DNA from 2 places in the Methylophaga sp. F7 genome. Region 2 is predicted to be linked to the other one. Evidence: riboswitches for the same ligand, from Rfam matches in the RefSeq annotation. Region 2 holds a riboswitch; the other holds the start of a gene.
What was found. A riboswitch is a leader RNA that binds a small molecule or an ion and turns the genes downstream of it on or off. The one in region 2 is predicted to bind thiamine pyrophosphate.
Positions count from the first base shown of each region.

Region 1: another riboswitch for thiamine pyrophosphate. It lies ahead of thiC (phosphomethylpyrimidine synthase ThiC); the one in region 2 lies ahead of AC08OG_RS03370 (TonB-dependent receptor).

Region 1 is NZ_CM166511.1:1,772,610-1,777,961, reverse strand. It holds gene AC08OG_RS09035 (SEFIR domain-containing protein) at 108-1,214, opposite strand; gene AC08OG_RS09030 (Smr/MutS family protein) at 1,426-1,980, opposite strand; TPP riboswitch at 2,070-2,175, shown strand; gene thiC (phosphomethylpyrimidine synthase ThiC) at 2,282-4,093, shown strand; gene AC08OG_RS09020 (FAD-dependent oxidoreductase) at 4,115-5,185, shown strand; gene thiS (sulfur carrier protein ThiS) at 5,175-5,352, shown strand, end outside.
Region 2 is NZ_CM166511.1:653,204-658,555, reverse strand. It holds gene AC08OG_RS03390 (sulfite exporter TauE/SafE family protein) at 1-499, opposite strand, end outside; gene AC08OG_RS03385 (hypothetical protein) at 748-1,098, shown strand; gene cysB (HTH-type transcriptional regulator CysB) at 1,180-2,100, shown strand; gene AC08OG_RS03375 (SRPBCC family protein) at 2,185-2,757, shown strand; TPP riboswitch at 2,869-2,974, shown strand; gene AC08OG_RS03370 (TonB-dependent receptor) at 3,036-4,370, shown strand; gene AC08OG_RS03365 (hypothetical protein) at 4,367-5,146, shown strand; gene AC08OG_RS03360 (YkoF family thiamine/hydroxymethylpyrimidine-binding protein) at 5,193-5,352, shown strand, end outside.

The DNA.
Region 1 (5,352 bases), 1.1 Mb from region 2:
ATTCCTCTGAAAGTTTTTCTTTTCCCCCATGCACCTGCGTGGGGACAGACTTGTTTCATTCAATTTATTATGGAGCGCTGCTTAATGCCGTCCCTAGCAGGTATTTGTTAGGTTTTTTCGTATGTTCCAAAAACAACGTAGTCTTCATCATTTTTATCTTTTATAACTTCACTCTTCGTCCTAAACGAGATCTTGTTCTTTTGAATTAGATTCGAAAATGAAGGCTGAATTTGACCATTCTTTGTAATCAGATTTGTAATATAGAAGGTCTTGAAATGGCTAAATGAATGTTTGAATACAGTTAGACTGCTGGGATCGCTTGGTGGATTCATCTCATGAAATCTCGAAAATGTCACAAGTAATGATGAATCTTTTTCCATACCATACTGGCCAAGCTTATCTGCCAGAACGTCTCTCGATGACCCAAAATGAACTTTGTAATCTCTAGGTGCACTTGATGAAATATTCTCAATGAAACTTAGCCTCATCTCATCTTTGGTATCAAAAACACCAAAATTTTCCTTTAGGGCTTTAAATATTTTCTCACCAGCCTCTTCATTTGCAAACATGAAACATGCTATTGGGGGGCTTTTCAGACTTGGATCTGACACAAATGCCATTCCTGACCACTTTGCTTCATTCCAGAGATCAACATCAATAATAGAGCTAATAAACATTGATTTTCGCTCTTTCTGTTCGAGCTCATCAATGAGTCTTTCTGCTGGCTTTTCACCTAACGGTGGCCGTTTAGACTTGCTTGTACCATGTAGCCTATTAATCAACCGTTCCTTGCTTGACTCATCATCGAGCTGGTAATAGGTGTATGGTTGCAAAGGTAGAGGGATATGAGGTCTATTGTGACTATCAAATATAACAGGAATAAATTTTGTGTTATTTGTACTCAATCCATACAATTGTTGCAGTATAAGTGAGGTCTCCCACTTTACCCCTAAACCATCATCGCTGCCCGAGAAATCGTTAGCTCTCTCGTAAAAGAGCTTTGAACAGCAAACTATTACAAAATCAGCTTTTTGTATCTGCCGCATCATCCATTTAGGCCACCCCTCAGCAGGAGCCTCTTCATACTGATCTATCTCTGAATCAATTCCTTTACTTCTTAATAAATTGGAAAACTCAAGGACATTATTTGACAACTCTACGGATTCATGTGCGTAGCTGATAAAAACCTTTGTGGGCAATTTCCTATTCTCCAAATTTGCTCCTACTATGGTTCAAGTGAACCTAAAGCATTTTAATGAGGCTGATTTCCTTATCATTACTCTTGGGAGGCCATCTAATTCTAAGCCAACCAGTCTCGAATAAAATAAATAATTGAATGATTTATACAAATGATCAACTGTAAGTAAGTTTAAATACTATTAAAAAGTCAATGACTTGAAATATACGAAAAGGCTAGTTAGTAATTTACTTTTCAAACTGCCTTTTCAACAAAACATACAAAGCCCCAGTTCCACCATCCTCAATTGTTGCACTGCAAAACGCCAGTACGGCATCACTTTGTCTGAGCCAGTGATTGAGTTTGCTTTTTAAAACCGGTTTGTTATCGCGTGATCCCCAGCCTTTGCCGTGAATGATTCGCACGCAACGTATCTTTTGTTCCTGACATTGTTCTAGAAACTGGGAGAGGGTGGGTTCGGCTTTGGCGAGGGTGAGACCGTGTAAATCGAGTTCAGCTTCGAGATGCACTCTGCCACTTTTGAGTTTGGCGAATTGGCGGTTTTGAATGCCGTCGCCACGATATTCCAGATACTCTTCGTTACCCACGGTTTCGGGGGCAAATAGACTGGAAAACTCGCTGCTGTCATGGGTGAGTTCGGCTGCGGAGGGCTTTCTGACCGTTGGCGGCGGCGGTGGTTTTCGATGAACTAATCGGTCGTGTTTGATCGGCTCGGCGTCGCTCATTTCATTGCGAAACAAGGAAAACTCGTCGTCATCATTTTTATTTTTGTTATCTGCCATGGCCGATGTTGCCTGAATTCATGCCGTTTGATGTGACCCATTGTGCCAGATGATGCTTGTGTAAAAAATCATTTTTAGTTTAGGATGATTTCCACTTGTCGGGGTGCCCCCTCTGAATTATCAGAAAGGGCTGAGATGAAACCCGTTGAACCTGAAGAGGCTAGAACCTCCGTAGGAAACAAGCCGGAATGCCGGTACGTCTGATTGTCTGACTGTAGCCGCCGTGTATCTCCATCACCTTGTTCGCGAAAGCGCAACGTCTTCATTTCCCCGACTTTTTTATTCAAAAAGGGGAAATCAGATGTCAGCAGCCAATCCAAAAGTCATTGATATTAAAGACCGTAGTGGCATTACTACTCAGCCATTACCAGGTTCTGAAAAAATCTATATTACCGGCAGTCGTGATGATCTGCGGGTGCCATTTCGTCAAATCTCTCTGACCGATACACCGAACCGTGATCCTAATCTGCCGGGTGAGCCGAATGCGCCGGTGATGGTTTACGACACCTCTGGTATTTACACCGATCCCACTGAAACAATCGATCTGGAAAAAGGCTTAACGCCGATTCGTCAGCAATGGATTGAGGAACGTGACGATACCGAAGTATTACCCGCATTCAGTTCCAACTTCACCCGTGATCAGGATGGGCAGGAATTTGATATTCCGCTGTTCACCAATCGTCGTCTGCCACGCAAAGCCAAACCCGGCAAAAACGTCAGTCAGATGCACTATGCACGTCAGGGTATCATCACCCCGGAAATGGAATATATCGCCATTCGCGAAAGCATGGGCCGTGCTGCACTGCAAGCCAAAGGCGAATTGCCAGCCGATAAACCCAATCACATTACCCCGGAATTTGTCCGTAAAGAAGTCGCCGAAGGTCGTGCGATTATTCCAGCCAATATCAATCACCCTGAAGCTGAGCCGATGATTATCGGTCGTAACTTTCTGGTGAAAATCAACGCTAATATCGGTAACTCTGCTACCACGTCCTCGATTGAAGAAGAAGTGGAAAAGATGGTGTGGAGCACCCGTTGGGGTGGTGACACGGTAATGGATTTGTCGACTGGTAAACATATTCACCAGACCCGCGAATGGATAATCCGTAATTCACCGGTGCCTATCGGTACCGTGCCGTTGTATCAGGCCTTGGAAAAAGTGAATGGTATTGCCGAAGATCTGACCTGGGAAGTGTTTCGCGATACGTTGATTGAACAGGCCGAGCAGGGCGTCAGCTACTTTACGATTCATGCTGGTATTCGTCTGGCGCATATTCCTCTGACCGTAAATCGCACCACCGGTATTGTGTCGCGTGGTGGTTCGATTATGGCGGCCTGGTGTCTGGCACATCATGAAGAAAGCTTTTTGTATACGCACTTTGAAGACATTTGCGAAATCATGAAAGCCTATGATGTGTCGTTCTCGCTGGGGGATGGTTTACGTCCAGGTTCACAGGCCGATGCCAACGATGAAGCCCAGTTTGCCGAACTGCGTACTTTGGGTGAATTAACCCATATTGCCTGGAAGCATGATGTGCAGGTGATGATTGAAGGGCCGGGTCATGTGCCAATGCACAAGATCAAGGAAAACATGGATCTGCAATTGGAAGTCTGCCACGAAGCGCCTTTCTATACCTTGGGGCCGTTGGTCACCGATATTGCACCAGGTTATGACCATATTACCTCGGGCATTGGTGCGGCGATGATTGGCTGGTTTGGCACGGCGATGCTGTGTTATGTGACACCTAAAGAACATCTGGGTTTGCCAAATAAAGATGACGTTAAAACCGGCATCATTACCTACAAAATTGCAGCGCATGCAGCCGATTTAGCTAAAGGTCATCCGGGTGCTCATGAACGTGATGATGCAATTTCCAAAGCACGCTTTGAATTCCGTTGGGAAGATCAATTCAATCTCGGGTTAGACCCGGATACTGCCCGTGCTTTCCATGATGAAACCCTGCCGAAACCGAGTGCTAAAGTGGCGCATTTCTGTTCTATGTGTGGACCAAAATTCTGCTCAATGAAGATTTCACATGATGTGAAAGAGGCGTTTACTGTGAAGTCAGAAGAGTTCAAGGCGGCTGGCAGCAAAATCTATCATCAGGTTTGATTGGATCGGATTCAGAACGCTATGAAGCATTATCTGATTATCGGTAGCGGTCTGATTGGACGCCTGACAAGCTGGCGTCTGATTCAGACTGGTCATGCCGTGACGATTCTGTCATCAGACGATAAAGCCGGTACCGACAGTGCCGGTTTTATTGCGGCTTCGATGATCGCGCCATTTACCGAAGCGGTGACCGCAGATCGGTCGATTCGCGATCTAGGTATTCAAAGTCAAGCGCTGTGGGATAAATGGCTGGCTGAGTTTGAAAAGCCAATATTTAATCCGCAGAGCGGCACGTTGGTCGTCGCGCACGAAGGCGATAAGGCTGAACTGGCACGGTATAAACGGCGTGCAGCACATATTCTGGATCCGACTGATTATCAGCAAATTGACGCTCAGCAGTTACAAAACCTGTCACCTGAACTGGCCGAGAATTTTCGGTCGGCGTTGTATTTCCCGCAAGAGAGCTGTCTGGATAATCGCCAGTTTTATCAGCAGGTCGGTGAGTTTCTAACTAAGCACGCCAATTGGCAAACCATTGAACCGATTGAAACGCTAAACAACGCTACATTGGAACGACTTTGTCAGCAAACGCTTGGGCATTCGCTGGATAAATTTACCTCGGTGATTGATTGCCGGGGCAATGGCAGCAAGTTGGATCTGAAAGACTTGCGTGGGGTTCGCGGTGAGGTGCTGCGTGTCCATGCGCCGGAAGTGAATCTGCAACAGTGCGTACGCTTAATGCATCCTCGTTATCCGCTGTATCTGGCCCCCAGACCGGATCAACAATATGTCATTGGGGCGACGGTAATTGAATCCGAAGATCGGTCACCAGTGAGTGTACGTAGTGCTATGGAATTGCTATCAGCGCTTTACAGCATTCATAAAGGTTTTGCAGAAGCCCGAGTGTTGGAAATGCGGGCGCATTGCCGGCCGGCATTACCTGATCATTTACCCACGATTCGCCAGCAGGAGTGGGGTTATCAAATCAATGGCCTGTATCGGCATGGTTATTTGTTGGGGCCGGTAATGGTCGACCAATTACTGACAACATTATCAGAACAAACAGATTCGGGAGTGCGTTATGCAAGCTGAGTCGATTCAACCCATTTCACTTATTTTGAATGAACAGCCCATAGAAACCACAAGCTTTAATTTGCAGGCGTTTCTGGCTGAGCATGGCTGGATAGAAGGCCGGTTTGTGGTGGTGATTAACGACAATATTATCGCCAAATCAGCACATCCAAACTATCAATTATCAG
Region 2 (5,352 bases):
TCACCATCACCCCTAACAAAGCACCGATAATGACGGTTGCCGGCGCCTTCAAGGCTTCATCCTGTCGTAAACGATATAGATAATTCACTAAAGGATGCCCCTGACGTGCTTTCATTATCCCGGCCAGCCAGTTTTTCAGCAGTAATGCACTAGACGTTAAAATCAAAGCGATGCCCAGAGCAACCGTTATCAGATCATTGTGCTTACCTTCATGAACACCGGTTGCACTGAGAAACCATAAAGTCAGCAAGGTAGCTGGTAGACTCCCTGCAGCAAGCCGCCAGACCACACGCCAATGCACCACGCCATGACGCCAATAAGCCCAGATACCACCTGCTTTAGTTACTGCCGCAAACAATAAATCTGTCCCTACAGCGATTGCAGGTTGGATACCATACCCAAAAATCAGAATTGGGGTCATCAACGATCCGCCACCAACGCCTGTCATCCCGACCATAATGCCTACGCCCAGGCCTGCCAGCAAATAACCCCATTCCATTAATAAATTGACCTTTACCCTGCTTAGTTTGCAGCAAGTTTACCAGTTGGCAATATTCAATCAATGAATATTATTTTCTATCTATATAACTTATGAGAATATAAAGAAATCCTTGCCATTTGAACTGAGAGCCAATCTTTAACATAGCCTTAACCTAAATTGACTGACACTGCTAATTGTTCACATTTCTTTCACGGTGTATAGACGAAGCTCTAACTCCAACTCCACTCTGGGATGAGAGGCTGAAGATGACAACTTATAGAATCTTGTTAGTTATGACAGCAGCATGTTCTGCATTGATAACATCTTTTTTTATTAATCCTGCCGATTCAAACCGGGTGTTTGAGCCTGCACAGATTATTTTTCCACCGGCTTCGATTCAAGCGCCGGAAACCTCTGATAATGAGGTTATAGAAAATGCAGATCCACTCACTTTGGCCATAAAAGTGTGTTTTCAAGATAAATGTGAATACCTGGCACAGTCTGAGATGCAAAATATTTTAACCCGGGAAGGTGAATCTATGGCTGAAAGCGAACAGTATCAAACAACTGTGCCTTTCCAGCTTCCTCAGCAAGGTGTTCCAATCATTGAAATGTAAAACGTAACGCACCATAACTGGTCTTTTATCACTAAAAACTTATATATTTACTCTTACTAATAATAATTACGGATATAGCGGATGAAGTTGCAACAATTGAAATATGTTCGCGAAGTGGCTCGTCGTGGCCTCAGTATCTCTGCAGCGGCTCAGGCACTGCATGCTTCTCAGCCAGGTGTAAGTAACCAGATTCAGTTACTGGAAGATGAGCTGGGGCTGCTAATCTTCGAACGACATGGGAAACGTTTATCGGCTATCACACCGCTGGGAGAATCCGTTATTGCCATGGCTGAGCGGGTGTTACAGGAAGTAGACAATTTACGTGAACAGGCGGCTGACAGTCGTCATGAGAAAAAAGGCACACTTTCAATCGGCACCACACACACTCAGGCACGTTATGCTCTGCCAAAAGCTATCAAGGCCTTTTCAGAACAATATCCCGACGTGCACTTAAATATGGTGCAAGGTACTCCACCTGAAGTTGCTGAAATGGCGGCCACCGGTAAAGTGGACCTGGCGATAGCAACCGAGGGATTATCAAAATTTGATAATCTGGCGATTTTGCCCTGCTACGAATGGAATCGTACCGTGATTACGCCACCGGGGCATCCGCTTTTGAATGAAAAAAAACTCACTCTTGAGGCTATTTCACAATATCCAATACTGACCTACGTAATGGGCTTTACCGGTCGCGCGCAACAGGATCAGTCTTTTATTGAACGTGGTCTTAAACCTAACGTTATTTTTACCGCCACTGATGCTGATGTAATTAAAACCTATGTTGAATTGGGCCTTGGTATTGGCATTATAGCCAGCATGGCATTTGATCCAGTAAAAGATGCTCCTTTACAGGCATTGGATGCCAGTGGTTTATTTAAACCAAGTACGACCCACATGGGAATTCGTAAAGGCAGTTATCTTCGCGGTTACAGTTATGCTTTTATTGAGTTTTTTGCTCCCCATCTGCAACGCTCAACTATTCAGAACGCGATCGCTTTGTGAATTTTTCCCTTTAGCATTTCGGAAGGTGATGGTAGTTTAATTGGGCTAAATGTTGGCATTACAAATGAAATATAAGAAGGAAATATGATGAAAGCTGTATTGAAAGTTCTGGTAACAGGCTTATTCCTGTTACCTGCGCTGGTATTTGCTCATGGCGCTTCACGTCTGCAAGTTGAAGAAACGGTGTTGATTAATGCTGATGCTGAAACGGTGTGGAACATGGTTAAAGATTTCGACAGCCTGCATAAATGGCACCCAGCCATTATTTCTACTAAAGCAGAAGGTGGGAATGAACCTGGCGCGACACGCGTTTTAACCCTTAAAAATGATTCAACCATCACTGAAACGTTGAAAAAGTTTGACGAAGAATCCATGAGCTTTATGTATCAGATTGATGAAATGAGTTCGGTTGGACAGGTTGATATTGAAGGCGAAATGCATGATATCCCTGCAGTGCCTGTCAGTAAGTATAAAGCCTGGTTAACTGTAGAAGCTGAAGGCGACCAAACCAAGGTCACCTGGTTGGCCAAATTTTTCCGTGGCTATACCGGCAAACATCATGAGCCTAAAGAATTAAATGACGAAACGGCTACCAATGCTATTGAAGGTATTTTCCGTTCAGGCCTAGACACTTTAAAAGCCAAAATTGAAAATTAAGTCAGTAGTAACTTGAACTTTAAGGCGTCTTCGGACGCCTTTTTTTGTATCATCTGAACAATCAAAGATGGGAAAACATCACTTTTTTCTGTATATTTCACCTACTTGCTAATACAAGCCTCGGGGTGGTCGAAAGGCCTGAGATTCACCAGTTGGTGAAGACCCGATGAACCTGATCCAGATAATACTGGCGTAGGGACAGGCGGCAAACCCTTCTTGCTAGATCAATGCAAATGGCGTGATCCCCTGTTCTTTTTAAGAATTTAAAAAGGATAGTCATGAAACTCACCCTGCTTTCCATCGCAGTCACCAGCGCATTATTTTCTCCCGGCGCAGTTGCACAAACCGAGACCGATAGCACTGATTTACCGTCCATGCTGGTCAGTGCAGATTTTCGTCCTGCAGAAGCCCAGGATATTCCCGTCAGTCTGACAACATTCGATGAGGAAATCATTGAATCACGTGGTGCCCAGCACATTGAAGATGTTCTCAATCTTGCACCCAATGTAAATCTTTCCAGCGGCGCTTCCCGTGGTCAGTTTTTTCAGATCCGTGGTATTGGTGAACGCAGTGAGTTTCTTGCTCCCCTAAACCCATCGGTAGGACTTTATATTGATGGTATCGATTTTAGTCGCAGTGGCGGCGCAGCCACACTATTTGATATTGAGAAAGTAGAAGTATTACGTGGACCTCAGGGTACGTTGTATGGAGCCAATGCATTAGCCGGTGTTATCAATATGCAAAGCAAACAGGCCACCAATGATCTGGATATGAATTTTCAGTCAACCGTAGGCAATTACGATACCCGAAGTGTCGGTGTAGCAGTAGGCGGTCCATTAATTAAAGACACTTTACTGGGGCGAATAGCTGTGCATACCCATCGTTCAGATGGCTACATGGATAATGATTTTCTAGGTCGTGACAATACGCAAAATCAGGATGAAATGACTGCCCGCGGACATTTGAAATGGCTGGTCAATAATGACCTGACCATTGATCTGAATTTGCTGCATTTAAATATCGACAATGGTTACGACGCATTCACGCTTGATAACAGCCGTAACAGTCTTTCAGATGAGCCTGGCAATGACAAACAGCATACCAATGCATTTGCACTCAAATCCGACTGGCGAGCAAGCAGTAAAGTGCAATTACAATCTACTTTGACCTATTCCAAATCTGATTTGGAATATAGCTATGATGATGACTGGTCGTATAAAGGTCAGTTTGATCCCAGTTTATTTCCTTACAGTGGTTTTGATCAGTACAAACGCGAACGGGAAAACTACTCTATAGAATTCAGAGCCCTTTCCAATGAAGAGGGTCGTATTTTTGCTGATACAACTGATTGGTCAGTAGGTATTTATCTGGCCGATCAACGCCAAGATCTCAAGCGCAAATACTTCGATAACGATACACCTGATGTCTACCCTCTAAATAACACTTATGAAACATCTAACAGTGCCATTTTTGGGCAATTAGATACCGCTTTAACGGAAAAACTGACCCTGATAACTGGCTTACGTGCTGAACATTGGGACGCTGATTATGACGATTCGCAAGGATTGGATCTGGATGACAGCGATGTGTTATTCGGGGGAAAGTCGGTTTGAATTATCAGTTCCGTCCACAACACCTTTTATACACATCATTATCCCGTGGCTACAAAGCTGGGGGGGTTAACACGGAAGCAGATCTGGCGCCAGGCTTACGCAAATTCAATAATGAATATTTATGGAACCTTGAAGCCGGTATGAAATCACTATGGCTGAATGGAAGCTTGGTGACCGATATCACGGCATTTTATGGTTTGCGAAAAGATGCCCAGGTAAAAACCTCTGTAGGTGTGCCACGCGACAGTGGTGGTACCCGTTTTATTGATTATCAGGATAATGCAGCGAAAGGCCGCAATATGGGGATTGAAGCAAGTGTTGATTGGTTGATCAATGAACGCTTAAGAACCTTTGCGGCAGTAGGTCTGTTGCATGCGACATTTGACGAATATGACAACCCTGAACTGGATGAGTCTGGATTAAATATTCAGGGCAGGAGGCAAGCTCATGCTCCTGCCTACACATTTAGTATTGGCAGTGAAGTCTATCTGACCCCACAATGGAATCTTCGCGCCAATGTTGAGGGCAAGGATGAGTTCTATTACTCCAACAGCCATAATGCGAAATCCAGTTCTTACGCCATTACCAATGCAAGTTTGCAGTACCAGCAGCAAAACTGGACATTTACCCTGTGGGGTCGCAATCTGTTTGATAAAGACTATTACACTCGCGGCTTTTTCTTTGGTATCGATCCATCAGCTGGCTATGAAGATCGAGTTTATACCCAATATGCTGATCCCCGTACTTTCGGTATGACTGTATCTTACGACTACTAATTTAACTGAGGTGCTTTAGTGCCCCTCCTTTCTTAAGGAAACTATCATGCGAATTTCTGTAGATATCAGCCTTTATCCGCTGACAGAGCAATTTGTTAAACCAATTCTGGCGTTTATTGCCAAGTTGGAAAACAATCCAAAATTGATCGTGCACCGTAATACATTGAGCACGCAGATTTTTGGCGAGTATCGTGATGTGATGGATG